DNA from 4 places in the Photobacterium sagamiensis genome. Region 1 is predicted to be linked to each of the others. Evidence: predicted binding sites of a transcription regulator. Region 1 holds the regulator's gene; each other region holds the start of a gene.
The links. The regulator PurR, encoded in region 1, represses purine synthesis genes. The targets are predictions, from matches to a motif close to TNANGNAAACGTTTNCNTNA.

Region 1 (7,437 bases):
CGTCAACTTGTATAGGTAAAGAACATAGCTCTTGACTAGGAACATCAAGCGCCGTATTAAATTTAGCGGATAAGTTCTGGAATGCCGCTAACGCCGTCAGCTCAACAATACTATCTTCATCAAACCACTTTTTAAGATTGGCGATCATTTCTTCGCTAACGCGCTGGCCTGTGATCGTCATCGCTTCCACATAGGTTAAAACAATCTGTTCTTGCTCTGTGAATAATTCGCTTTGCTGCCAGTGGGCAAGGGCTGTAATTTTTTCGACAGAGTTGCAGCGTTCGGCGAGTTTCATGCCGTTGGCATCAACGCAGAAGGCACAGTCGTTAAGCTGTGATACGCGTACACCAACTAAAGAGCGGATCACGGGAGAGATAGGTGATGACTTACGATCGAGAAAACCAAAGAAACCCGCAACTAGCCAGAACAGTGCCGGACGTCTTCCCCACAGCAGGGCGGGGTTTAAGACTTCCCCATAATGGCGTTTTTGAAGCCAAAGTAATGGTTTAATAGAAAAGGAATAACGAGGCTTGGTTGAAATACGCACTTTGGATCCTTATTGCTGTAGTTGTTCTGGCATAACTCAATGCTATACCAACGCAGCAACAAAGACCGGGCTAAGGGTATGAATATTTCAGGAATTTATGAAATATATCTTTTAATTCGATTAGTTGATGGTTATTTCAACACTTTGAATCTCAACTTGCTGTGCAACCCGCGAATCAGGTTGTTCTGTGGCTAGCAAATAACCGCAGGCCACCACAGGAAGTAAAGCTAACAACATGGTTTTACCAATATGGTAATTACGGTACCAATATTTTTTAGCTCTTATTTTAAGGATTAAGCCCCAAAACAGCATTAAAAGGTTAAATGCACCAATGATGGTAAGAGTGTCATACAGCAGATCTAACGGTGCAAACTGGTTGTAAACAAAAAACATCGCCATTAACGGTGGTAGCAAACTGATAAAGATCAAACTGCGAAGTAGCTTTGGCCACTTATAAAATTTGTCTCTAAATATGTGATCTGTTTGACCCGGGAAAGGCTTGGAGCAGAACATAGCAACCTCTCAGTAAATAATGCTCGCATGATTTTACAAACCTTCATATTAATTGAAAGCTTATTGATGCATTTATGAGCAGCTTTGTGAGAGGGTTCAATATTTGACATAGCCTGACATAAGGTAATACGAGCTTTTATGCATAGTCTGCTGGAGAAGCAGAGACAGAGAGATCTGTGAGGTAAAAAAAGAGGCGTGATGCGCCTCTTTCATGGTTGATCAATTGATTATGGTAACGCAGACAACAACTCGGTACGTCGCTGTTCAGTGATAACAGACCAATGTTTACCACTGATCGCACCTTCCAATGCCCATAACAACTCGACATTTAATGATTCTTGATGCGTTTGCTGTAAAGCTTTGTAGGCATCAAGTGCGCCAAGATCAAAAAGTTGTTCTATGGTATCAATGCCTGCTTTCTTTAACATTCGTTCATTGGCTAAACGTAAGTTCGGAAGGTCTTTGATACGATTAGGACCGGTGTTGCTTTTGGTCTTTTTATCTTGTTGGGCTGCCGCTAGAGAGCGTTTTGCCTGGCAGAGAATTTTACTTGGGTCATTCCACCATTGGTCAGGAATAGCATAATGCTTGGTGACAACCGGAAATCCGCGCTTCTTGTACACGTATGGTTCAAGGCCGGCTTGCTTAAATTCTTGTTCATTATCGGCATTTGCACGCAAGTGTAGTTTATCGTTCACTACGAGAGCGAACATAGTTTCACCGGCGAAAATACCAAAACCGCCAAACATCGAGCGTGACTTAATGCACTCTAAACAGTCAAATAATTTTAATGTGTCTTTTAGTACTGGTTTATCCATGCTTCTTCTCGGTGAAAAATACTTTGAGTCACCTAACATCGGAGCGAGGAAATCAGATTAGCAAGTTGCCGAATAGTTTTGTCAAATGTGTGTAAAAATTTGACCGTATCCGAGCAAAAATCCATCGGTAACCCCGCTACCATAAGTTAAGTTAGTTATAAAAAACCACTTTCTTTTAGGCCGGAAGCTTTGCGTCCCACTCTTTCGGGTGGTTTGCCTTGTTCGTGACTTAATAAAGTTTATCGTAGATAAGGTATTTGTTCTTACTCTAAGCTATTGGAAATGTGATACTGCTTCCAGTTATTTGCTTTTTTATATGTTTTACGCCGCTGTTAAATTGAATTGAGCATTTTTTCTGATGATATATTCGTGTCTAAAAAAGCCGACAAGTGATGACTTGTCGGCTTCTTGTTGTACGCAGTGGGATCAGTTTAAGTCTTTGACAGATTTCCGAATCACTAATTCAGGTGCCATTTCAAACACACGTCGGGCATGATCCTTATCTTTCACGCGTTCCATCAGAATTTCGACTGCCGTCTTACCTAAACGACGTTTAGGCTGGTGGATAGTGGTCAACGGTGGTGAGAAGTATGGTGCTAGCTCAATGTTGTCGTAACCGATGATAGAAATATCGCCAGGTACGCGGATACCTGCCTGCTCAAAAGTACTGATCAATGCCATTGCCATAATGTCGTTGAAACAAAAGATGGCAGTAGGGCGCTCGTCCATTGCAATGTACTGGTTAGCAGCTGCAACAGCAGACTCACATTCAAAATCCCCTTCAAGAATCCAATCATCATTCACGACCAGATTGGCTTCTGCCATTGCTTTTTTGAAACCTTTTAAACGCTCACGGCAGGTGACTTTCTCAACATGACCTGACAGACAGCCAATTTTAGCATGGCCGTGTTCAATAAAATGCTTGGTAGCAATGTAACCACCAAATTCAGCGTTATCCTGGATCTTATCTGTATGCGGGCTTTCCGGGCCCCAGTCCATGATCACCATTGGCAGATCACTTTTACGTTCAAGTAGGTCAAGTAGCTCTTGGTCGATATCCGAGCACATCACAAGCAATCCATCAACACGCTTTTCAGCTAGCATGCGCAGGTAATCACGTTGCTTAGATAAGTTACCTTCGGTGTTACAAAGGATCAGGGTGTAGCCATCCTTGTAACAATACTCTTCAACACCGTGAATGACTTCGGCAAAAAACGGGTTGGTTGATTTGGTTACCAACATACCAATGGTGCGAGTCGTATTACATTTGAGGCTTCGTGCTACCGCACTGGGTGCGTAGTTGAGTTCATCAACGGCGGCCAGTACTTTTTTCTGTGTTGCTTCTGCCACGAAGCGGGTTTTGTTGATCACGTGAGAAACTGTTGTGGTCGACACACCAGCCATACGTGCAACATCTTTAATCGTTGCCATATTTATTCTTCTAATAATTGTAGGTCAGAGGTCTGATCCGACCAATTCTTAACTGATACCAAATTGAGTAACTACGCAACCGTTAATTACCTATTTATTCAATTTGGTACGATTGATATTTCACAAAGTATAAAACGTCAAAAAGCCGCTTCTCTAACGAGCGGCTTGGTATTAATGCTAGCCCCAAAAGGCGTTTCACTGTGTAATCGCTTGCGTTCACATTTTACTGAGTGTAGCGCACAGTGCAACGTTTCTGTATACCAAGAGGAAATTACTTGATAGACATCAACAATCTTTATGCAACTTCAGTAAACTAGGTTCATAATAATGCATGGATAAATGCTTTTTAAAGTCTTTAATGAGAGATTTTGGCTAGGCTTTTCAGGTCAGTAACGACGACATAGTTGGTTGGTCCCTTGTTTGTTTAGGTCGTTATTGCGGACTCTGGCGGAAACGCTTGATCAGGATCATCGTAACACTTGGGCTCGCTTGATGTGTCGGAAATTCGTGTGATAATTGTCATATTAACGACGATGATATTGGGTCAAATTTATGTCCGGTGATAATAAAAGTGGTGTTCGCTTTGCTTACATTGCGAGCTTTCTTACGCCTTTAACTTTAATGATTTCAGGCATTGTTGCGGTTATATATTCCGCTTACCAGTTGAATAAAGGCACTGATGAACTGACTTACAGTCATTACTACACCATTATTCGCACCTTCTTCTTGTTCTTTACTTTCTTTGTGGTGCTGGGTGTAACTGCAGCGACTACTACAGGAATGGTTGCTGGCGCTGAGTATTGGGTACACAGCGATTTTCTGGATAAGGCTCTTCACGTCATTCCGGTTGTTGGCCTTATCATTGCTGCTCTGGCAATTGTGAAATGGTTTGTAAAACATATCCAAGGGATGAAGTTACTTAGCCAGAATAAAGCTATTGAGCTTTAATTACCAATGAGCAGCTCGAAGTCCATGTCAGCAAATTTAGATTAAAATTAATATTGAGCAGGCTGCTTGGAGTAATAGCGATGGTAACAGCGCTAACTGGCCCCACCAAAGAGCAGGGGCATCAGATTTCCCGAACTGCGAGACGAAACAAACGGTTAAGTATGCATGAAGGGATTGCCCCCTGGTGTGATTGTTGTGTTTGCGAAGCCGAGCCCTACTGGGCCGATGTGGCCAAGGAGATGGGAATTAATCTGAGCGATTATGAAGATGATTGCTAATCCAACTTCACCGCGGCACACTTGCCGCGGTGAGTCACTTTAACCAATCTTTGCTATTACTGAATAGTCTCGATTAAATTATTTAGTTCATCAACCAATTGCTCTGTTTTGGGATCCTGGGCTTTCATTGCCGCGAAGGTATCTTGCTGGAGCTTTTCCTGCATACCCATTAGGTCTTTGTCGGCCATGATAGCCTGGCGTTGTTCCGCCATTGTTTGTTTGGCCGCTGTAAACTCTTTAATTAGCTCACTGCGCTTTTCTTCGCTAAGGGAAGTATCCTGAACTTGCTCTTGGATCTCTTGTGCTTTAGCTATGAACTCTTCAGGCGCATAGCCGATTTCATCTGCTTTTTGCTGAAACTTGCTCTCTAACTGCTTAGATTGTTCTGCCAAGTCTGGGTTAGCTTGCAGGGTTTGCTGCCTGATGCTGGTGAGATCCCGCTGGATTGAATTAATGCGGTTTACTGTATCTCGTTGTGCAACTATTGAATCAGCGGCTATGCCACTGGCATTAACTTGAGGAGCCAGCAATATCATAGATAAAAATACCAGAGGCAAAGACATTTTAACAAACCAGCTCTTCATCGATGGAGAGGGCTTTACTAGCGTATTGAGTTTATGCATCGCAGATATCTCTTTGTTATCAGTGTTGTTTAAATCTATAAAAGTCACGAGCAGGTAATGTCAGGGTATTGTCATGAAAGCTGTTCGTTTGCTGAACCGATATAACAAGCAGGGAGTGGGGATAGATAATTAATGGAATTGGTATGAAGAAAAAAAGCCGGCATTTAATGCCGGCAACTAGAGATAGTGTGGTTCAGTATTTATGATGACCGATTAGATTATTATTCTTCTCCGGCAAGGAATGCCGAGTCTAATTTACAAAATGCAACAAGCAGATCAACAGCTGCGGTATAGAAGCCAAAGTTATCGCGTGATTTACATGCTTGGGCAAAGATTGGCAGCCAGTTCAATAGCATGTTGTTCACGAATGACAACTGCGCCTGCATCACTTCTTCTCGCTTTTCTTCGTCTTTTTGATGGTTAGCCAGGATAATCAGGTTGCCCATGAAATCCAGCTCAACAGCAATGTGGTCAGCGGGTTCATTGAATTCTTTATGTTGAGCAATGTTGTACTGCTCCATTAGCTTGTTCATGTCTTGTGCCGGCTTGTCATTCAGCAGGCCGCTTTCACCGACATACATAGAGGCATATGGCAGGGCACCAGACTTTGGTGTACTCAGGAATAAGCCACAAAAATCTGCTGCCAGCTCAAGCTGTGCATCTTCACGCACCTTTAAGCGATTAATTGCCTCGCGGAATGACTCGACAGGCTGTTTAAGCTCTGGTGTCATACCAAGACCAGACAAGAAGGTGAACATCTCGTCACCGTGATATTCCACTAAATCTTCCGTCGTCAACTCACGAGCTAATAGTGAAGACATCCACCAGTAAATTTCAGCACGTTGTTCGTTGAAAGCAATAAATTCTTGCATGATCACTGTCACTCCAGACACTTAAAAACATATTCACATAAAACATAATGTTGCTAATGATTATATGTGAATAGGTTCTATTTTTGGGGAAAGAAAGGCAATGTTGTTACTCACATCGCCTATAAATTTATCAATAGCCTGCAACTGCAGGCTATTGATGTCTTTTCGAATAAAGCGAATTACGCTAAATCCATCGCCGGGAAGAGCGGGTTGATATCAGTAACTTCTTCCGGGCCATTGAAACCCGTTACTGCAGGTACTTTACCCGTATATTTCTCGATCTCTACCTGGGCAGAAGCAGCAGATGTTGCCTGAGCCAGTTTTGATGAGCCGACATCTTGTGTCAGTACGTTTGGATCACCGTAAGTACAAAGTGTACCTGGCTTGCCACCTTCTAGCGGGCTATACCATGCACCTTCGTGGATACGACAAACACCTGATTTGTAGTCGTCAGTAACAACGGCACCAGCAAGAACTTCACCACGGTCGTTGAATACGCGAACGATGTCACCAGATTTAATACCGCGTGTTTTCGCGTCTGCAGTGCTGATGTATACAGGTTCGCGATCCGCAACAGCGTAAGTAGCACGGTGATCAGTTGACGAACAAAGCTGCGAGTGCAGACGGTGGTTCGGGTGCGTGCTCTGCAGGTTCAGCGGGAACTTGTTAGAACGAGGACCGCCGTGGCTACGTTCATTCTTCTCGAACCACATTGGGTGACCCTGACAGTCATCGTAACCCATATCTGCGATTGTCTTACAGTAAATCTCGATTAGGCCAGAAGCAGTACCTAGTGGCTCCAGATCGGGTTCTTTACGGAATGATTCGTGACGAACCCACTCTTTACCTTCAGGGAATTCAATGAAGCCTTCGCCTTCCCAGAACTTCTTGAAGTTAGGCATACGAACGCCAAGACCACGGCCCTGCAAACGTGCACCGTTATAGATCTGTTCGATCCATTCCATCTGTGATTTACCACCGGTGAACGCTTCTTCACGGTCAAAGCGGCGACATAGTTCGCGGAAGATATCGAAATCGTCTTTCGCTTCAAACATAGGTTCAACGACTTTTGGTAGTGCAATAATACCGGCGTTTGAGTGGTTACCGTATTGTTCGATATCGTTACGTTCATGCGTGGTTGTTGCAGGAAGAACGATATCGGCAAAACGACAAGTCGCTGTCCACTGGTGCTCGACAGAAACAACGGTTTCCAGCTTACGCCACGCTTTGATCATCTTGTTACGATCCTGGTGGTGGTGGAATGGGTTGTTACCGCAGAAAACAGCCATCTTCATTTCAGGGTACTTCACATCGTGACCGTTCCACTGGATGGTTTTGCCCGGGTTCTCGATACAGTCAACGAAACGTGCAACCGGAATGTACGTTGAGTAGCCGTTGAATGAACCG
Region 2 (7,437 bases), on a different contig from region 1:
ATGACTTCTGATTTGCTAGCCGATTTTTTACCGCCGCCTTGTTTTTCAGCCTGTAAATTTTCAGACACACCCTTAAGCACGTCGACCAGATCTTCCGCATTGGCATATTTCAGATATACCACACGGTTATTTCCTGATGTCGCCATCTCTCTGTCCAGCTGACGGATCAGGCGGGTCAGGCGGGCACGCACTTTCGGATCGCCAGACAATAATACCGTATTGGTACGCTCATCGGCCACCAGCTTTGGCTGCAGGAATGCCGGTGTACTTTTGGCGTTTGTGGTTTTGTTCAGCGCATCAACTATCCGTACCATTTCTGCCGCCGACGCATTGCGCAACTCGATCGCGACAACTTCTTTGTCACCGGCACGGTCAACCCGTTCAATGATTTCAGCGAGTCGATTCACCACGGCTGCCCGGCCGGTGATCATGATGATATTGGCAGGATCATAGTGAACCACATTACCTGCACCGGCGTTATCATTAAGCTGGCGTAACAATGGCGAAAGCTCACGAACAGAAACATTGCGAACAGCAATCACCCGGGTGACCACGACATCGCCTGTCACCTTATCGTCAGCACCAATCACAGGAATGGCAGAAATTTTCGCATCTTTGTCACGAATAACTTTCAGTATCCCGTTTTCCATCTCGACCACAGCAAAGCCGTACACTTCCAGTACATTGAGGAAAAACTGGTAATATTGCTCATCATTCAGTAAGTCGTAACTGCGCACATTCACCTGACCACGCACCGCGGGATCGACAATGATCGTTTTCTCCAGATTACGCCCGACGATATTAATGAATTCCTGAATATCAGTTCCTTTGAAGCTGGCACTAAAGTCACTAGCCATCACTGAGCTGCATAGCAAGCTACTTGCCAACCACAGGGCGCTCTTACCCATCCATTTTTTCACAAAAAACTCCTGCGCTTAATCGCTTGTTCGCTGCCGAATCACTACTGCAATTCAATATAAATATCGTGTAATTGACCTTCTCGCTCAACCGTTAACGTAAAGTCAGTCGCTTGGGACAATTCCGTCCACAGTTTAGCCATGACGGTTGGGTCGGTTAAATCATTGCCATTAAGGCTGACCGCCAAATCATCTGCTACAAGACCAACGGCATCAAATAACACACGGTCCTTACCCGGGTTAACGCGGTAGCCCACTAACTCGCCATCCTTCTTCACTTGCGACAAACGAATATAGCTAAACAACGTTTGCGGCTTGTCGAGTATCTCCTGCTTAATTTTAGTCAATTGGGATGTTGCCGGCGATTTAGAAGAACGACTTGGAGCCGGTTGACGGCTGGAGGATTGAGACTGAGATTTTGAAAACTTCAACCCATCAAGCATCAGGGTTTCATCACGACCACTGTTACGGATAATCACCCGATCAACATAAACCGCCTGTAAGGTTGCACGCGTTCCTTCAATGGCTTCGTTAAGACCATAAGTATTTTGCTTACCGCCTTTAGTAATAACCGCAAGGCTGGTTTCAGGACGCGAACTCGCGACCACGCCCACCAAGGTTAAATTCAGCCTGGTTTGCGGAGCATCTTGCTTAACCGGTTCTTTTTTTATGATCGGCGCATCTTGCTGATAGCGACCGAATAAATTCATACTCAGTACATCAGAGAGCGGAAAGGCCGATGTCTTGCCACCAGAAGCTGATGCCACTTGTGCCTGCCAGGGAGTAACATCTGTCGCGGGCTTCACAAATGACCACGCCAATCGTCCCAGAAGCCATGCCAACATCACGACCAATAGCCACGTCATTATTCGTGTCACTGTTTGTGCCGACAGCGGACGCTTGGAGTAAAGTGCTCCAAACCACTTTGTTGCAACCATTCTTAAATCCATTATTCCTGAGAATGCATATCGTGCGATTAGCCAACCTGATCACATAGAATACTCTTTCTGAAGATATTAAGGCAGTAGAGCAGGGCTGAAATCATTCAATATAGCCATCCAGATCACGTAAAAAACACAATTACTATCAATAGACTAGATCTATCCGGGAATTAATTCTCTTATTAATGTTGAAATTTCGACCCGATAACACCATTAACTAGACTTAACCCGCTGCTGACGCAGTCAATGCATTATGCTATTTTTATCGCCCAATTTTGGGTAAGGAGCCCGTTGTGAGTCGTCAATCATCGAATTCAGACCCTCTTGAGGTCCGTCTTGATAAATGGCTATGGGCAGCGCGTTTTTATAAAACTCGCTCAATTGCCCGAAACATGGTCGATGGTGGCAAAGTGCACTACAACGGCCAGCGTTCCAAGCCAAGTAAAATTGTCGAAGTCGGCGCTGAAGTCAGAGTAAGACAGGGCAACGAAGAAAAAACGATCATCATTGAGAAGCTGTCAAGTGCACGCCGGGGAGCGCCGGAAGCACAAACCTTATATAAGGAAACGGCAGACAGCCTTAAGCAACGCGAGCAACATGCACAAATGCGCAAGCTTAATGCTTTTGACAGTCCCTGCCCTGATAAGCGCCCTGATAAAAAGCAACGACGCGATATAATTAAATTTAAGAGCAGTAACTAATTGCTGGAGAAGACAAGCTAATGACAAACGATAATCTGTACCGTTACCTATTTGAAGGTGTATCTGTACGTGGTGAGCTCGTCCAATTAGGCGACACATATCAACACATCATTTCCAGCAAGGAATACCCGGCACCCGTGCAGAAGCTATTAGGCGAACTGCTTGTCGCAACCAGCTTGCTTACGGCAACGCTGAAGTTTGAAGGTTCGATCACGGTACAGCTGCAAGGTGACGGCCCGGTAAAGCTCGCTGTCATCAACGGTGATCACGATCAGAAACTACGTGGTGTGGCTCGTTGGGAAGGCGACGTTCCTGCTGAAGGCAATATCCATGATCTGATGGGTAAAGGCCACCTGGTGATCACCATTACCCCAACGAAAGGTGAACGCTACCAGGGCGTCGTGGGCTTGGAAGGCGACAGCCTGGCACACTGCCTGGAAGGTTACTTCGCAAATTCAGAGCAACTGAAAACCCGTATCTGGTTACGAACGGGAGAGTTTGCCAATAAAGCGACAGCGGCGGGTATGCTGCTTCAGGTATTGCCTGACGGCCAAGGTACCTCTGGTGATTTTGAGCACCTTGAACAGCTCACCGACACCGTAAAAGACGAAGAATTGTTTGGCCTTGAAGCACAAGACGTGCTTTTCCGCCTGTACCATCAGGAAGAAGTACAATTATTCGATCCTCAACCGGTTGAATTCCATTGCGGTTGTTCACGAGAGCGCAGTGCCTCTGCAATTTGCTCGATTGACCGCGCTGAAATCGAGCATATCCTGGCCGACAAAGGGAAAGTCTCGCTGCACTGCGACTACTGCGGTACCTGCTATGACTTTGATAGTATTGATGTGGCTGCGCTACTAGAGAGTGCATCTGAAGGCGATAACAGCCAAGTACACTAATTAATTCTCATCCCGTATAAACACCTGAAAATAGAAAAATAGCCGAATCCATTTCGGCTATTTTTTTACCTGAAGCACACTTTACCCCCCGCCGTTACACTCTCTTTCATGCTCTTTCCCCGGCTTTTTTTTAGAGAAATATTAATCTCATCCACTAGCGCAAACGTTTTACATCACTGTAAACTACCACCCACACAAGCTTTAAGACTTTTACTTAAGCTTAACATTTCAGTGGTTATTTTTTGATAAACATCCCTGAATTAGCCCTTTAGGGTTGCTAGCATGGTCAACAGTTAAACATCATCTTACCCAAGGAGCACCTATGACTGTCATCAACGTCGAAAAAAAGGTTGCAAAAAGCGTGGATCTGTCTAAATACGGTATCAATAATGTTACAGATATCGTGCGTAACCCTTCGTACGAAGCTTTATTCGAAGAAGAAACCAAGCCTAGCTTAGAAGGATATGAAAAAGGTATCGTAACCGAGCTTGGCGCAGTGTCTGTTGATACCGGTATTTTCACCGGCCGTTCGCCTAAAGATAAGTTCATCGTTAAAGATGATACTACCCGCGATACCCTATGGTGGGCAGACCAAGGTAAGAACGACAACAAAGCGATCGACCAGAACGCCTGGGATGATCTTAAATCACTGGTAACTAACCAGCTTTCCGGCAAGCGCCTGTTTGTGGTTGACGGTTACTGTGGTGCCAACCCAGATACCCGCCTGTGCACTCGCTTTATCACAGAAGTTGCCTGGCAGGCTCACTTCGTGAAAAACATGTTCATCCGCCCGACGGAAGAAGAGCTTGAAAGCTTTGAACCTGATTTTGTGGTCATGAACGGCGCGAAGTGCACCAATGAGAAGTGGGAAGAGCATAGTCTGAACTCTGAAAACTTCACAGTCTTTAACCTGACTGAAAAAATGCAGCTTATCGGCGGTACCTGGTACGGCGGTGAGATGAAGAAAGGTATGTTCGCAATGATGAACTACTTCCTGCCCCTTAAAGACATCGCATCGATGCACTGCTCTGCCAACATGGGCGAAAACGGTGATGTGGCAGTATTCTTCGGGCTATCCGGTACAGGTAAAACAACCCTGTCGACCGATCCTAAACGTGCCCTGATTGGTGATGATGAGCATGGCTGGGACGATAACGGTGTCTTCAACTTTGAAGGCGGCTGCTATGCGAAAACCATCAACCTGTCTAAAGAAGCGGAACCCGATATCTATAACGCCATCCGTCGTGATGCGCTGCTAGAAAACGTGACCGTTCGCGGTGACGGTGCAATTGATTTTGACGACAACTCGAAAACTGAGAATACCCGTGTTTCTTACCCTATCTACCACATTGAAAACATTGTTAAGCCAGTGTCGAAAGGTGGCCATGCAAACAAGGTGATCTTCTTGTCTGCTGATGCATTCGGGGTGCTCCCTCCGGTATCAAAACTGACACCAGAGCAAACTAAGTACCACTTCCTGTCGGGCTTTACCGCAAAACTAGCCGGCACTGAACGTGGTATTACTGAGCCAACGCCAACGTTCTCGGCGTGTTTCGGTAATGCGTTCCTGACCTTGCACCCTACCAAATATGCTGAAGTACTGGTGAAGCGTATGGAAGCGGCAGGTGCAGAAGCCTATCTGGTGAATACCGGTTGGAACGGCACGGGTAAGCGTATTTCGATTCAGGATACTCGCGGTATTATCGATGCCATTCTTGATGGGTCTATCGACCAGGCTGAAACTAAAGATATCCCAATCTTTAACCTGGAAGTACCAACATCACTACCAGGCGTTGATCCTGCCATTCTGGATCCACGTGATACTTACGTTGATCCTCTGCAGTGGGAGAGCAAAGCAATCGATCTGGCTGAGCGCTTCATTAATAACTTCGATAAGTATACTGATACTTCAGAAGGGGCCGAGCTGGTCGCTGCGGGTCCGCAGTTAGACTAATCTCACTACTATATTCTAAGCCCCTCACTTGAGGGGCTTTCTTTTTTTACTTCCGCAATACCGACAAAACCAAACATTCCAAGAAAAACGATCATCTCTATGAAAACCAATGTATTTCCTTGCAGCTCACCCGCTTTTACGCCACTCTGAGTAATGCCAAACTGACTCATATCCGCTTGGTATAAAAGAAGGAGGGCATCAATGCGTACAGTGGGGAAAATTTTCGCAACCATCGTGGTACTACTGCTATTAAGCTGTACTATTATTCTGACATTACTCCACACCCAGTACGCCACCGCCATCATCAGCCGTAGCATTAATACCTTTACTGACTATCAGCTTAAGGCTGATAACATTGCCTATCACATCAGCGATCCCTGGCACCTTCAACTAGAGCAGCCTCAGCTAAACTATCGCCAAGTTCCTGTGTTAAGAGCAGACCAGTTGCAGTTATGGCTGGCCCCTTTGCAATTATTCAAGCAAGGCTGGTATTTCGACAGCGTATTAATAGATGGTACGGAACTTCAACACTCCGTAAATCTTAAGGCTCTGCCCACTCTTTATATTTCGCGCCTGGCATTAAATAACCTGAATATCACTTCGCCAGCCATCAGCCTGCAAGATGCCCGCTTGCAGGTAGACAACTGGAATAGCCTGGCTCAGCCGTGGGGACAATTTAGTGGTGACTTCCAACTGTCAGCTTCCCAGCTCAGCTGGCAGAATATCATTCTGGATAATGTCCTCATTGATGGTGACTACTATGATCAAAAATGGAAATTGTATGGTTTTTCTTTTGACTGGCAACACGCCAGCCTTAACGGTCAGGCCGAGTACTTAGCTTCCGGCGCGCAACCTGACTCTCTCATTCTGCACCAACTCACTCTGACAGGATTACAATTACAGAATCCAGCTCTGCTTGAGCAATTCAAGGCACAACTTGCACAATTAAAGGCTACCGATTTCACCGTGAATATCAAACGTCTTGATATCCTGGAAAGCAGCGTGGAAGTGCCTGAGTATGCCTTAAATACAGTGAATTTATCGCTGCAAGACTGGCACTGGCCAGCGACTTACTGGCAGCAACAAAACGCTCACCTGTCCCTCAGTGCCAGCAGTATTCAATGGCAAGAGACTGTATTTGAAGAACCACTGGTTGAACTGTTTTTTGCACCGCAACAAATCACCATCGATGGCTTGTCGGGTAAAGTCTTGGACGGTTTTATCCAGACCGATGGCGCATTAACGCCTGATCTGCTGGCACTCAATCAAGTCACCATCAATGGCATTAAATGGCTGCGCCCCGAACAATGGCGCCAATCCGCCTCCACACTGAACAGGGTATTTGATGATATCAGCATAACAAAGTTGGATGTGGGCTACGCCCAGTTGACAGATAACAACCCATTATTCCCTATCCAGTTGACCGGGCTGAATATCAATGGCGAAGATCTGCTCCTCAAACGTCATGGACAATTGGGATTATGGCAGGGCGAACTGAGCGTCAGTGCCAGCTTTGCCAGTGTTAACCGAGTCACGATGATTGAGCCGTATATTATGATGCAAAGCCAGGCTGGAAACTGGCAGCTTACGCAGGCAATCGTCCCCTTCAAAAACGGCTTGCTGGACGCAACGGGGGAAATCCAGCTTGATCGGCCAGGTCAACCCTGGCAGTTATACCTCCAGGCAGACAGTATGCCGGCCAGCACTTTACCTTATTGGTTCCAGCTGCCTCTGCCGTTAAGCGGCGCAATGGATATCACATTATCAGCCACAGGACTGGCACAGCATCAGACCAGCCTGGCTTACAGTTTAAGCGGTGAGTTAACCGCCGCATTCCGGCAATTACAGTCGCGAGAACTGACGACTGAGCAGCTATGGCAACTCTGGAGTCAGCCCGGCAAAGAACTGACTGATATTGATTGGCAATCCCGCAACAGATCAGACAATTCATCAAGACACTTAGCAAATAACGCATCAAACAGCACGGCCGAAGCGTCAGCGCCGGTTCAGCCGTTTTCGGCAACA
Region 3 (7,437 bases), on a different contig from region 1:
CACCCAGCTTATCGTGGGATGTTAGCACCATTAAAATTTTCATTATCAACCTCGTCATTAAGAGCGTGATTGAAGTCTATGCCTGAACGATTAATCTAACAATGGCGATAAATTGAGAATCATTGTTTTAAAAATTAGAACAGTGGATACTGTTAGAGTTAAAACCGAATTAAATGAGAGCCTAATGGATGTTTCCTTTGAGCAACTAAAAAGCATGGTGGTATTCGCACAAATAGTAGAGCAAGGCAGCTTCTCGGCTGCAGCAAAACAACTCGGCCTGTCCCGCGGGGTAGTGAGTTACCATTTAAAAAAGCTCGAAACTCATATTGGGATCCCCTTATTAAACCGTACCACTCGCAGTATTAGCCTGACCGACGCAGGCCAGCGCTATTATCAGCGTTGCAAGAACATCAGTGACGAAGCGGCCGCAGCCAATCAGCAAATCGAAAATTTGCGCGAAGAGCCGGAAGGAAAACTCATCATCACCGCCCCGGTCAATATCAGCATGTATACCATTGTACCGGCTCTGAATACCTTTAAAAAACAGTACCCAAAAATTGAAATCGATCTGAACCTGACCGATGAGGTAGTAAATATCATTCAGGAAGGTGTCGATTTGGCGATTCGGGGAGCACCGCTAGCGGATTCAGGCTTGTATGCCCGTAAGCTAATGACCATGAAAAATATTCTCTGTGGCACCCCGAGCTATTTTAGTCAATATGGCCTGCCCCACACACCGGCAGAGCTGGCTAATCATGAATGGGTGGTCTATAAACAAGCGTCTCGTATTCAGACGCTGTCTAAAGGCAGCCGCTCATACAATGTCAGAATGCAAGGCAGCATTGCCACCAACAGTGCATCGGCAAGAACGGCTTTTGTGTTAGGCGGCCATGGCATCGGGCGATTACCCATTTACGATGCCCTGCCATTGATAACGTCGGGACAACTCACCCCGATCCTGGAAGAATATCAGCTGAGTGATATCAATATTTACGGTGTTTATCCGCCGAGAGCGGCCAATTCCAAGAAAATGCGCTTATTGCTGGACCATTTACAGGATTATTTCACTCAGCTTCCTGCACCACTATTTCAAATGTTAGGCTCAAAAAACCATCAAAAAAATTAATACCAATACGCAATTAATTTTATAGCAATTATTCCCATAACATAACCCACTCGAAATGCAGAGCTCCGAGGGAATATAGTGGTTCTATCTGGAGCGTGGCTAACTAGTACCTTGACTCATTAATTATGATTGATTGAACAGATTAGTTTTTTATCGATGAAGCCAAGCCGTCGTCATCCTTGCTCTTTGTCATCCATTGAAGCGCTTAATGCTGATCTTTTCATTATCGATTGGATTTACAGTAGCGATTATCGGGGATCCACAGTCCACAGAACCTTCCGTGCATAATGGATCCCTGATAACCGCCAGGTGAGTTTTGAGAAAGCCTGCAAGTTCAGTGTTTGGCGGTTTCTGGGATGACGGACTTTGACCGTTTCAATCAGTCATCTTCATTGTGTTTAGGTACTAGTATAGAAGCCACGGAAACTCGCCCTTTAAACGTCTAAACATACCTTTCCGCAATCGAAGAGCATGATTTCGGGAGCCAGTTCTAACCGTGTGCTTCTTAGATCCCGTATACGTTCCTCACTTTACGGAATCTAAGAAGTTTGGATCGGAATTAGTCAACAAGCCCGCCACAAACACCGACGCGTACAACTTAGTTGCATATTAATGTATCAATTAAATTGATACAGATTACATATCTCTCTTGCTTTCTCTAATCATGCGCAAAGCTTCACGCTTAATACAGTCACGTAACGGATTTTCGACAGTATCTGCTCGCCATATAAACGATAAGGTCCGCTCCATATTTAATTCTGGTACATTCAAGGCGACCAGTTCACCGCGTTCAATAAACTTAACAACATCCAGGTAGGGCAGGCAACTCAAGTAGAGGCCATTCGCGACTAAAGTACGAAGAACGGAGACTTGTTCATATTCACGATAGACATCAAGATCATCAATCACACCATGGATTGCACTCTCGAAAATTTTCCGCGTGCCGGCACCTTGTTCACGCAAGACCCATTTGGCCTGTTCAAGCTGGGCAAAACTGACTTTTTCATACTGAGCATACGGATGATGTTTAGAAGCGATAATCACTAAATGGTCGTGACACCACACTTCTTGCTGGAGACGGCTATCATCACAACGCCCCTCTATGATACCAAACTCATACTTAAAGTTTTTTATACCATCGATGACTTTCTCTGTATTTCTTACTTTGAAATTAATACGCAGCTCAGGAAAGTTACTATCAATATTGCTGATAAGCTCTGGCAGTAAGTGCTCTGCGGCCGTCTGACTTGATGCCAGCGCAATCTCGCCACTGACTAAATGCTGCTCGTAAAAGCCTAATTCGATCTGCTGGGCATCAAATAATAGCTGTTTCGCCTTTGGCCTTAGCCATGTCCCCCAGTATGTCAGCGCCATTCGCTTTCCCTGGCGTTCAAACAATGGCCTGCCGAGTAATTTTTCTAACTGAGCAAGCGCCATACTGGCTGCAGACTGAGTAAGCGCTAACTCATCAGCAGCTTTACTGACGCTGCCCGAGCTGGCTACTTCTTCGAATACCGCCAATTGCTTCAAAGAATATCGCATTGCGACTCCTTCCTTTCTGAACCCTATGATTAACCGGTACTTTAACATTTTCTGATATCAATTTTTATGATTAGGAGTAAGAAAAAAATCAATTTTACTCACACCTTTATCCCCCCTTAAGCTGAAGCCACGTTAAACGCATTCATCTCGATATAAGGAGAAGCAATGACTCAGTTACCCCCCTTTTTGTTTAATTCACCCGGCAATGTTGTCGAATCGAAATGGAGATCATATCGATGAGCTCGGCAATAAATACAGATTCCAATTACAGTCCGATGGAAATGATGAAACAGGCAGAAAAATATGCCGTTAGTAAAGCATCAAAGTCGACGAGCAAAACAATCGCATTAGCGATCACTGCCGGTGTTTTCATTGGACTCGCCTTTGTTTTCTACCTCACGGTGACGACAGGTAATGGCGAAATAAACTGGGGGATCAACCGCTTATTTGGTGGGTTAGCCTTTAGCATGGGCCTGATTTTAGTCGTCATCTGCGGTGGTGAGCTGTTTACCAGTACAGTGCTGTCTTCTATCGCCAGAGCCAATAAGCACATCACCACCGGACACATGCTAAAAACGTGGGCAAAAGTGTATTTCGGCAACTTCCTGGGTGCGATGCTGCTATTACTTCTGGTCTCCATGGCCAGCCTTTACCAGCTCGATGGCGGCCAGTGGGGATTAAATGCGCTAAACGTTGCCCAGCACAAACTGCATCACCAGCCATTGGAAGCCTTTTCATTGGGGGTTTTATGTAACCTATTGGTTTGTCTTGCTATTTGGATGACATTTTGCTCGAACAACATGATGACAAAAATGGCCATCATGGTTTTACCCGTTGCGATGTTTGTCAGCACCGGTTTTGAGCACAGCGTCGCCAACATGTTTATGGTGCCACTGGGTATCACTATCCAGAACATCGCCCCAGACTCATTCTGGTTAAACCTCGGTGTGTCACCAGAACAATACGCCGATCTCAATATCCATAACTTTATCTTTGCCAACCTTATTCCCGTCACTCTGGGCAATATCGTTGGCGGCGGGGTTCTCGTCGGGCTTAGCTACTGGGCTATTTTCAGCTCGCCTAAAGAGCACCATGCAACAGCGACCATCATCACACCCGACTTCTCAAATTCTACCGTTTTAAATAAGGACACGACTATGCTTCAGGACAACCTACTTGTTAACGATCACATGCGCCCTGCGACTACAACCCTTCAGCCAGGCATGCCTGTTGCCGAAGCGCTTGATATCTTGATTAACGAAGAACTTTCAGGTGCACCGGTACTATCAAGCGACCAGCGTTTAGTCGGTTTCTTCTCTATCCATGACACCTTGGTTGACCTTTGGTGTAGTGACTATGTGCCAAATGCTGAAAGCAAAGTGCAAGACTTAATGAAACATGAAATCCAGACCGTTAGTCCGGATAACACTATTCTTGATATTGCTGAGTATATGAGTATCGACAAAAATATTCTGTACCCGGTCACAAGTGGTGGCATTGCAACCCGACTGACTACGCTTTCGTTGAATGAGCGTGCCCGTACTATGGTGGTAAACCGTCCGCACAGTTTCCCTGTAGTGAAAGATGAGGTGCTCGTTGGTATGATCTCACGTAATGACATTATCAAAGCACTTCGCCCGGTCTATGGCAAACAGATCCCAGTTATCGTCTCAGAGAAGAAATCCCAAGAGTGTGAAGTAGCCTGATAAACAAACCTGCCAGACTATTGGCCCAATCGGGATAATAGTCTGGCTCTGCACCGTTTCCACATTACGAACTCGGTGATCGAAATTACGCCAGTCTCAAATTTTTCCGGCCGCTGCAGCCACAATAAACCCATTCCACTACCGCCACAGAACGCCCCATGTAAAATGCCGACATTTATCTCGCCATTACTCTATTTATCCATGATAAAATTATGGTATAAACACGGCGCAAACGATTGCGCGACCTGTTAATTCAATCTGATGCAGTATATCCGTTGTTACCATTCTCTGTTGTCATAGCTAAGAGGAAATGAGCCCAAATGAAAAGCGACATTCAAATTTGCCGCGACACCCTACTCACTCCTATCGACCAGATTGCCCAACTTGCAGGTATTAATCCTGAAGATCTGACACCACAAGGCTCCTTGAAAGCCAAAGTTAAACCTTCAATTCTTAAACGCCTCGCTGATAAACCTGAAGGTAAGTTGGTGCTAGTGACAGCCATCACCCCGACCCCACTCGGTGAAGGTAAAACGGTAACCACCATTGGCCTATCTCAAGGGCTAGCCAAAGTGGGGAAAAAAGTCATTGCCTGTATTCGCCAGCCTTCTATGGGACCGGTCTTTGGCGTGAAAGGCGGCGCGGCCGGAGGAGGCTACAGCCAGGTCGCCCCAATGGAAAAGTTAAACCTGCATTTGACCGGCGATATTCATGCAGTAACCGCCGCCCATAACCTTGCGGCGGCAGCGATTGATGCCCGCTTGTACCATGAAGAACGCCACGGTTATGAGCAATTTGCCCGTAGAACCGATCTGACACCGCTGCGTATCGATATTAATCGTGTGGTCTGGAAGCGAGTCATGGATCACAATGACCGCGCACTGCGTAAGATCACTGTGGGACTAAATGAGCCGGGCAAAACCATAAATGGCTTTGAACGCGAAGACGGTTTTGATATTTCTGCAGCATCAGAATTAATGGCGATCCTGGCCTTATCTAACGATCTTGCTGATATGCGTGCGCGTATCGGCCGTATCGTACTGGCCTATAATATTGATGGCCAGGCGATCACTGCCGACGATCTTCAAGTTGCCGGTGCCATGACCGTCACTCTGTGCGAAGCCATTGAGCCGACACTGATGCAAACGCTGGAAGGCGTACCGACTCTTATTCATGCCGGGCCATTCGCCAATATCGCCCATGGTAACTCATCCATTATTGCCGATCGTATCGCGCTGAAATTAAGTGAGTTCACCGTTACTGAAGGCGGTTTTGGCTCTGATATGGGCTTCGAGAAAGCCTGCAACATCAAAGCGCAACAAGCCGAACGAGGCCCTGATTGTGCGGTCATGGTTGCAACACTGCGTGGATTAAAAGCCAATTCAGGGCTGTATGATTTACGTCCGGGTCAGCCACTGCCAGAAACCATTTTCGCCCCGGATGAAAAAGCGCTCATCGCGGGTTTTGAGAACCTGAAATGGCACATTCGTAATGCCGCCCAATACGGTTTACCGGTTGTTGTAGCCATTAACCGCTTCCCGCAAGATAGCGATGCTGAACTTGCACAACTAAAAGCAATGGTTAATGCCCAGGACTTTGGTACTTATGTTGATGTGGCGATCAGCGAAGCTTTCGGTAAAGGCGGTAACGGAGCCATTGAACTGGCTCAAGCCGTGGTAACAGCCTGTGAAACACCGGCTGACTTTAAGCCGCTTTACAGCCTGTCACAGACTTTAGAAGAGAAACTGATGACAGTCGCCGAGGTGGGATATGGTAGCCGAGGTGTTGAATTGTCTGAACGTGCCAAACAACAACTGGCAGAGCTAAAAGCTCAGGGCCATGATAATTTAGCGGTCTGCCTGGCAAAGACACCATTATCAATCACCCATGATCCCAGCATAAAAGGCGCACCGAGAGGTTTTCTTCTGCCAATCCGTGAACTAAAACTCTGTGCAGGAGCTGGCTTTGTTTATGCTTTATGCGGCAATGTCATGACCATGCCAGGCCTGCCTGAAAAGCCGGCTTATATGGCATTAGATATTGATGACAATGGAAATATTGTTGGCTTAAGCTAACCGCCTTAAAGCGAGTCAATTCAAAACTCTTCCTGCCATCCACATCCAAACACGAAAGGGCTACATTCAGTGGCTCTTTCTTAAACCTCCCCACTGTAAAATTGTCATTCCGCATCTATTGCCTTAATCCCTTTACCTAAATTACGATTGTAGAAGACAAGAACAACGTAATAACCTTGCAAAAACAAGGTTAAATACAAGTAAATCAATAGCATATCGCGTTATTATTTAAGCTTTCATCACTCAGTTATATTTAGTGCAAAATCAGCGGCTACGCGTCGACAGATCAAGCTTTTTTTAACTTAACCTGATAATCTCGACCGCAGAACATAACAATATTAAGGCCTTTTATTATGGAAATGACAAACGCTCAACGTCTTATTCTTTCTAACCAGTATTCTCTGATGTCTCAGATGAACCCTGATAACGCAGAAAAATACCGTCGGCTTCAGACTATTGTAGAGCGCGGTTATGGCCTGCAAATGCGCGAACTGGACAAAGACTTCGGTTGTCTTCCTGAAGAAACCTGCCGCAATGTTATTGACTTCATGGAGATGCATCACGCGCTGCAGGAATCTTATAAAATGCTCGATGATGCCAACCAGCAACTCGTAGAGCCTCGCCGCCTGCAATTTCTGGGCTTTGATGCCGCCACGGAATCACAACTGGTTCACTATGTGCGATTCTTAACTGACGAAGAAGGTCTGTATCCTCAGTTTGATAAATCTGAGCACCAGTTCAACAGCCAGGTATCAATGTTAGAAAAATATCAACGTATGCTGCAAACTTGGCGCAACTGCCCTCGCCAATATCATTTATCCGCCACTGAGATACAACAAATCCTAAATGCCTAGCGATATTATTATTTAGCAGTATTTGCATTAGTTATTATTCTATAGATATATATAAACCGGAGTCTCTACTCCGGTTTTATTTTAACAAATATCCGTCAGCAATATAAATAAACACCAAAATATACCGCGAGTAA
Region 4 (7,437 bases), on a different contig from region 1:
TACGATGTGGATGTGAAGGCTATCGAACATAACTTGGTAGAAGCTGCAGCATCTTGGGAAGATCGTTTAAGTAATTCGTTAGTGGCAAACTTTGGTGAAAGCAATGGAATTCCATTAGCGAAGAACTATTCACGCGCATTCCCACGGTCATATAAAGAACAGATGTTGCCTGGGTCTGCTGTCGCAGATATCGAGCAACTTGAAGGGCTGAGTGAAGATAACAAACTAGGCATGCTTTTCTACCGTCCTCAGGAAGAAGCGAATGACTCACGCTTTGTGAAGTTAAAGCTGTTCCATCGTGATGAACCGATCCACTTATCAGATGTGATGCCTATGTTGGAAAACTTAGGATTGCGAGTGATTGGTGAGTCTCCGTATCAAGTGGTTACCGCGAATGGTACGGTTTTCTGGATCCTCGATTTTGCGATGCTTCATAATGCCTGTACGGGGATTGATCTCAGTGAAGCACGCGATCGTTTCCAGGAAGCATTTTCAGCTATCTGGCACGGGACTCTGGAAAGTGATGGTTTCAACCGCTTAGTTCTTTGTGCCGGTTTAACCGGGCGTGAAATTACCATTCTGCGAAGCTATGCGCGCTATATGCGCCAGGTTGGTTTCCCGTTTAGTCAGCACTATATTGAAGAAACATTATCGAGTCATAGTGAGCTTGCCCGTGATTTGGTTAAACTCTTTACGTTTCGTTTCGATCCGATCAATACGCATTCAGAGAAAGCCGAACAAGATCTCATCAAAAAACTGAATAAGAAATTGGATCGAGTCGAAAGTCTTGATGATGACAGGATCATCCGCCGCTACATGGATATGATCCTGGCCACCCAGCGCACTAACTATTATCAGCTTGATGATCAAGGTAGTGCGAAGCCTTGGTTGTCACTGAAACTGCGACCGTCTGAAATTCCTGATATTCCGGCACCTGTACCATTCTTTGAGATCTTTGTGTATGCACCGGATATAGAAGGTGTTCACCTGAGAGGCGGTAAAGTGGCCCGTGGTGGTTTACGTTGGTCAGATCGCCAGGAAGATTTCCGAACTGAAATTCTGGGTCTGGTTAAAGCACAGCAAGTTAAGAATACAGTGATTGTTCCCGTGGGGGCGAAGGGGGGGTTCGTTTGCAAACGCCAGCCACAAATGACAACACGAGAAGAAATTTGGACTGAAGGCCAGCGTTGTTACAAACGTTTTATCCGTGCCCTGCTGGATGTGACCGATAACGTCATTGGTGGTGAGCTTGTGCCACCGGCAAATGTCGTGCGTCATGATGAAGATGATCCGTATCTGGTTGTGGCTGCCGATAAAGGAACCGCAACATTCTCAGATTTAGCGAACTCAGTATCGGATGATTACAATTTCTGGTTAGGTGATGCATTTGCCTCTGGTGGTTCAAACGGTTACGACCATAAGAAAATGGGGATCACCGCGAAAGGTGGCTGGGAATCCGTTAAGCGTCACTTCCGTGAGCTTGGCATTGATTGCCAGACGACTGACTTTACCTGTACGGGTATCGGTGACATGGCCGGTGATGTATTCGGTAACGGTATGTTATTGTCGAAACATACCCGATTGGTTGCCGCGTTTAATCACATGCACATCTTCCTGGATCCAAATCCAGATGCTGCATCGAGCTGGATAGAACGTGATCGTCTGTTCAATCTGCCACGATCCAGCTGGGATGATTATGATCAAAGCCTGATCTCGGAAGGTGGCGGGATCTTCTCGCGCCGCAGCAAGTCGATCAAACTGACACCACAACTTCAGAAACTATTGGGTACGCGTAAACAGAGCCTACCGCCGAACGAACTGATCCGCCTGATCTTGCAAATGGAAGTGGATTTGCTTTGGAATGGTGGTATCGGTACTTATGTAAAAGCACAAAGTGAAACCCACACCGATGTTGGTGATCGTGCTAACGACGGGCTTCGTATCAATGGTGGCGAGCTACGTGCCAAAGTTGTTGGTGAAGGGGGCAACCTGGGTATGACCCAGCTTGGCCGTGTTGATTTTGCCAAAACCGGTGGCCTGGTTAATACTGATTTTATTGATAACGTTGGTGGTGTTGACTGCTCTGATAATGAAGTGAACATTAAGATCTTGCTTAATAGCCTGGTAGCAGCTGGTGATTTGACCTACAAACAGCGTAATGAGCTGCTGGAACGTATGGAGGATGAAGTCGGCGAGATCGTTCTTGATAATGCATACTGTCAGAGTGAGTCTATTTCAGTGACTCAGCAGCAACAGGTACAGTTACTGAAAGAGCAAATTCGCTTCATTCATCACCTTGAGCGTGAAGGAAAACTTGATCGTGCTCTTGAGTACCTACCTGATGACGACACGTTAGCAGAGCGTGAGAAATCTGGGATGGGGCTAACCCGTCCGGAACTCGCGGTGCTAGTGGCATACGGTAAGATGGTACTTAAAGAGGATTTAGTCAGCGATGAGATCGCTAACGATCCTTACCATACCCGTTTGTTGCCGGCTTATTTCCCGAAAGAGTTGCAGGAAAAATACCGTCCGCAAATGGATCAGCATCCGCTGAGACAAGAGTTGATTGCGACTGCGCTGGCTAACCAGATGTCGAATGAAATGGGCTGTAACTTTGTTACCCGCCTGCAGGAAGAGACCGGGGCAACCATGGTAGAAATATCTGCAGCATATTCCGTCGGCCGTAAAGTCTTTAAATTTGATACATTCTTTAACCAGATCCGCGAACTCGATAACGTGATCCCGGCTGAAGTACAGTATGAGATGTTGTATCGCTGTCGTCGTATGCTACGCCGTGCGACTCGTTGGATCTTGCGTAACCGTAGTCGCACAATGGGTATTGAGCAGCAAATTGACTTTTATCTACCTGTTGTGAAAACACTGGCTGACAACCTGGAATGTTACCTCGTAACGGAAGAGGTGGAAGAACATAACGATCAAGCAGCGGTGATGATTGAACAGGGTGTACCAGAAAGTCTGGCTCATAATATTGCCCGGCTAAGCAGCTTGTATTCAGCGATGGATATTGCGCAGATTGCGAAAGAGCTGGATAAAGATATTGATTATATCTCCAGAGTCTACTTCGTCGTTGGTGCCAAGCTGTCCCTGCACTGGTTCTTAAAGCAGGTACACAACCAGCCGGTCGAAAACCATTGGCAGGCACTAGCACGTGCATCTTTCCGTGAAGATCTTGATTGGCAGCAACGCCAGCTTACATCTGCAGTGATTACCAGTTCGCAAGATGGGCAAGAAGCGGAGCAGAGTATTGATAGCTGGATTGATATGAACCAAACTACGATTCAGCGTTGGGATAGCGTGTTAGCTGAGTTCAAAGTGGGTACAACTCATGAGTTTGCGAAGTTCTCAGTCGCATTGCGAGAATTGATGCTGCTTAATTTGAATTGCCGTTCGAATGTATAGCTATACTGTTAATAAGTAATTTGTGTTTAAAAGGCCATTATGTCTTCGGATAGAATGGCCTTTCTGCTATTGAATAAGCATTATTGCCGAAATCGTTTGCGTTAAAAGGTAAACCTGTGAATAATGTCATCCCGTTTACACGGGGCTTTTTTAAGGAGGTACAATGATTTACCGCCTCGCACGATCCGCTATTTTCCAGCTAGACGCAGAAAAAGCACATGATCTTGCTATTCAGAACTTTTCTCGCTTTACCGGCACTCCACTTGATCTTTTCTATCGTCAACATGTTCCCGATCACCCTGTTGAAGTTATGGGCATCACATTCAAAAATCCGGTAGGACTGGCAGCAGGCCTGGACAAAAACGGTGAATGTATTGATGCATTCGGCGCGATGGGTTTTGGTTTTGTTGAAGTCGGAACAGTAACGCCTCGTCCTCAACCCGGAAATGATAAACCTCGTCTTTTTCGTGTTATTCCCGCCGAAGGGATTATCAATCGATTTGGCTTCAATAACTTAGGTGTTGATAACCTGGTTGAGAATGTTAAGAAAGCCAAATATGACGGTGTAATTGGTATTAACATCGGCAAGAATAAAGACACACCGGTTGAAAAGGGCGCAGAAGATTACTTAATCTGCATGGATAAAGTTTACCAACACGCCGGTTATATTGCGGTTAATATTTCCTCGCCAAATACGCCGGGTCTTCGATCTCTTCAATATGGCGAAGCGCTTGATGATCTTCTTGGCCAATTAAAGCTGAAACAAAAAGAGTTAGCGAAGAAGCATGATAAGTATGTTCCGCTGGCGTTAAAGATCGCACCTGATCTTGAAGATCACGAGATTGTGCAAATAGCAGACTCATTGATCCGCAATGAGATTGATGGTGTCATCGCAACCAATACCACGCTTGATCGTGCCTTGGTGCAAGGTATGCCTCATTGTGATGAAGCTGGTGGGTTGAGTGGTCGTCCACTTCAGAATCGAAGTACGGAAGTTATTCGCCTTCTTGCTCAAGCTCTCGATGGTGCTCTTCCTATTATCGGGGTCGGTGGGATTGATTCTGCAGTCTCTGCTCGCGAAAAAATGTTGGCCGGTGCTAAGCTTGTTCAGATCTATACCGGCTTCATTTATCACGGTCCGAAATTAGTTAAAGACATTGTGATTAATATTTAATCAGACCTTGTCAAAAATACATTAAGCGAACACCAAGAAGGGGAATTTATTTCCCCTTTTCTTTTGTAATCATAGCAGTAAAATTCTTCTAAAGTTTTTTCCATATCGTTTGATAACAATATAACGAACTGATTTTGGAGAGTTTACGTGCTAAAACCTAATGACTCATGGAAGTGGTATTACGACCATAAGGATGATTCCCTGATGCTAGATCTAGGGGGCGATATGGTTTTTCGCGTTTCAATTCCGACTAAGAATCTTATTCCCTGCGCGTATGATCAGTGCGTATTTACTGTCGATGATGCGACAGTCTTCGAGACGTATAAAGAAAGTATTTCCCACCTCGATATTTCTGTGCCACGTAAAGCAGAGCTGGCCCTTAATGCCGTAGCCGCAAGTCGTTTCCATAAGCCTATGATGCCTAAAAGCTGGTTTTTTGAAGCCCGGCCGGAAGAGTGTAAACCAGCCAGCAGCGATATTGTTACTCTACAGACTCCTCATGGCACAGCTAAATTCCTTGTTATAGAAAATTGTGGCTGCGCAAGCCTCTGTATGATGACAGAGATTGAGCCTTTAGCCCTATCAAACTCCAAAGAGATGGCGTTCTGCGACACTATTAAGGTGATGAATGACCGTATGGAGCACTATGAGGAAGAGGTTTCGCTTAATTTGGCTTTGGTCGGCTAGCTAACCGCGTATCAATGATCTAAAACACCTAACAGGCAAGGCGTTTGCCCGCGCATTCATTATCCTCAGCTTTCTATACCATCACTTCTAATCTCTATTTTCGCTCCAGTTCCAAATTAATCCGATAGTCTTCTTTTTGTTTTCTAACAAAAGCAGGGAAGAGTCGTGATCAGTTTGCAGTTTTATACCCAAAGCATTTCAAGATGCATGATTCATAGTTTCCAGGAGCTCCCAAGGGGCGAGTTTCAGTGGTTTTTATACTGTGTTAGCCATATTCCCAATAGAACCACTATTCGCTCATATGGCTATTCAGAGAAACTTTTTCTGAAGGTATCCAGCATTTTTTTAGGGATCTGGCAGGAAAACATCAGCTTATTGAATCAAACATAGAAAATGACAGACTCCGATGATTTGGTTCGAGTCGGTATTCTGGTGAATATCTGAACGAAATAAGTGATTTTTATCAAAATTATCCTAAAAGATGATATTTTTTTGTGCCTCTTTTTTGCGTTTTTTGTGAAAAAACGCAGTGAAAACATGTGTTTTTTGCCTCGTATTATTTGTGACTCAACGATACATTTCCTCATTTCCGCATTTAATGAAAGTTAATTACACCTCCATTCTTTCCTTGTGAGCAATAGTTTCCCCGCAGGAAATTGTGAGGGTGAAGTTCAATGGTGAAGGTTAAAAGGGTTATAAGAACAGTAAGCAATTACCAACCATAGCAACGTTAAGTTTTGTGCATGGACCTGTTCGACTGTGTTTTTCCTGTTTTAAATCAACAGGTAACAGGCGGCGTTTCGGTGTGGAAACAATTGGCATGGTGGTGTGTGAGTACACACTTTCACCAGAGGGTGTTGAGAACGATTTGTGTAAATAATCACATTGTTGACCTGAGTGAACAGTGGTTGTGGTGTGAGTTTAATGCAGGAAAAGTGTGCGGCAGGTCATAATATTTCCGGACGGTTGTTCCCGCTTAAACGGATTTTTGGTGATTGTTGATGCTGGAACTCAAGGCTGAGATAGCTGTGATGCTTCGATTGAATCAATTGAGGTCGAAAATTGGTGTTTTTTAGCTAAATGATGTCATCAAGCTCGTGAAGAAAGAGGTATTTACTCTGTTTTCGGTTATAATTCTCGCCAACTTAAGTGTGAAAAGAATTCCATGAATCAATATCTAGCTATCACCTCTCGAGGCCTTGAAAACCTCCTTGCAGAAGAATTAGAACAATTTGGTGCTCAAGACATCCAGGTTGCTCATGCCGGCGTCCGTTTTAAGGCCGATCAGGCTACTGCTTATCGCTGCTGTCTATGGACCCGCATATCATCCCGTATCATTCAGGTCCTTAGTGAGTTCAATGTCCGTGACGACATGGACTTGTATCTGGGTGCGACAGCTATTCACTGGCCGGACTACTTTGGTAGTGACACGCGCATTATTGTTGATTTCAACGGTACTAACCGTGAAATCCGCAATAGCCAGTACGGTGCAATGAAGGTAAAAGATGCCATCGTTGACCGTTTTACAAAAGCTGATTTACGTCGTCCTAACATCGACCGTGAGCGACCTGATCTGCGCATTCATATGCGTTTGGCGGGTGAAAAAGGGGTACTTGGCCTTGACATGGCGGGTAGCGGTCTGCACCAACGCGGCTATCGTACTGAAGCGGGTGCCGCGCCACTGCGTGAAACTCATGCTGCTGCGTTGGTCATAAAAAGTGGCTGGACGCCAGAGAAGCCGTTATTAGACCCAATGTGTGGTTCTGGTACCTTGCTCATTGAAGCGGCGATGATGGCGGCTGATATCGCACCAGGCCTAAAGCGTAAGCGCTGGGGCTTTGAATCAATTAAAGACTTTGATAAAGAAGCTTGGTTAGAAATTCACGCAGAAGCATCAGTTAAAGCACGTCGTGGCCCTGCGAAAGTTGAAACCAAGTTCTTCGGCCGTGAAATGGATCGCCGTGTATTAACCATTGCTCGCGATAATGCTGGCCGCGCCGGTGTGAAAGATCTGATTAATTTCGAATACAGTGATGTGACACAGCTTGTGAGCCCTGAGGGCTTTGAAGCCGGTGTTGTACTGTGTAACCCTCCATATGGTGAGCGTTTAGGTACCACGCCTGAGCTGATTTCACTGTACACCGAATTTGGTAATC

Region 2: the regulator PurR is predicted to act here: its motif matches at 3,614-3,633, upstream of pckA (phosphoenolpyruvate carboxykinase (ATP)).
Region 3: the regulator PurR is predicted to act here: its motif matches at 4,599-4,618, upstream of L4D76_RS17205 (formate--tetrahydrofolate ligase).
Region 4: the regulator PurR is predicted to act here: its motif matches at 3,505-3,524, upstream of pyrD (quinone-dependent dihydroorotate dehydrogenase).

The regions. Positions count from the first base shown of each region.
Region 1 is NZ_JAKJSP010000047.1:4,010-11,446, reverse strand. It holds gene L4D76_RS20775 (carboxymuconolactone decarboxylase family protein) at 1-547, opposite strand, end outside; gene L4D76_RS20770 (hypothetical protein) at 668-1,060, opposite strand; gene L4D76_RS20765 (TfoX/Sxy family DNA transformation protein) at 1,288-1,878, opposite strand; cyclic di-GMP riboswitch class I at 2,002-2,106, opposite strand; gene purR (HTH-type transcriptional repressor PurR) at 2,305-3,309, opposite strand; gene L4D76_RS20755 (hypothetical protein) at 3,862-4,257, shown strand; gene L4D76_RS20750 (hypothetical protein) at 4,338-4,535, shown strand; gene L4D76_RS20745 (hypothetical protein) at 4,592-5,158, opposite strand; gene torD (molecular chaperone TorD) at 5,380-6,030, opposite strand; gene torA (trimethylamine-N-oxide reductase TorA) at 6,210-7,437, opposite strand, start outside.
Region 2 is NZ_JAKJSP010000027.1:77,912-85,348, reverse strand. It holds gene gspD (type II secretion system secretin GspD) at 1-920, opposite strand, end outside; gene gspC (type II secretion system protein GspC) at 962-1,855, opposite strand; gene hslR (ribosome-associated heat shock protein Hsp15) at 2,152-2,559, shown strand; gene hslO (Hsp33 family molecular chaperone HslO) at 2,580-3,458, shown strand; gene pckA (phosphoenolpyruvate carboxykinase (ATP)) at 3,781-5,412, shown strand; gene L4D76_RS14200 (hypothetical protein) at 5,421-5,645, opposite strand; gene L4D76_RS14195 (AsmA family protein) at 5,614-7,437, shown strand, end outside.
Region 3 is NZ_JAKJSP010000035.1:29,892-37,328, reverse strand. It holds gene L4D76_RS17225 (type 1 glutamine amidotransferase domain-containing protein) at 1-43, opposite strand, end outside; gene L4D76_RS17220 (LysR family transcriptional regulator) at 185-1,126, shown strand; gene L4D76_RS17215 (LysR substrate-binding domain-containing protein) at 1,763-2,668, opposite strand; gene focA (formate transporter FocA) at 2,905-4,374, shown strand; gene L4D76_RS17205 (formate--tetrahydrofolate ligase) at 4,695-6,449, shown strand; gene L4D76_RS17200 (YfbU family protein) at 6,803-7,303, shown strand.
Region 4 is NZ_JAKJSP010000024.1:91,684-99,120, forward strand. It holds gene L4D76_RS12465 (NAD-glutamate dehydrogenase) at 1-3,420, shown strand, start outside; gene pyrD (quinone-dependent dihydroorotate dehydrogenase) at 3,584-4,594, shown strand; gene L4D76_RS12475 (cell division protein ZapC) at 4,742-5,281, shown strand; gene rlmKL (bifunctional 23S rRNA (guanine(2069)-N(7))-methyltransferase RlmK/23S rRNA (guanine(2445)-N(2))-methyltransferase RlmL) at 6,447-7,437, shown strand, end outside.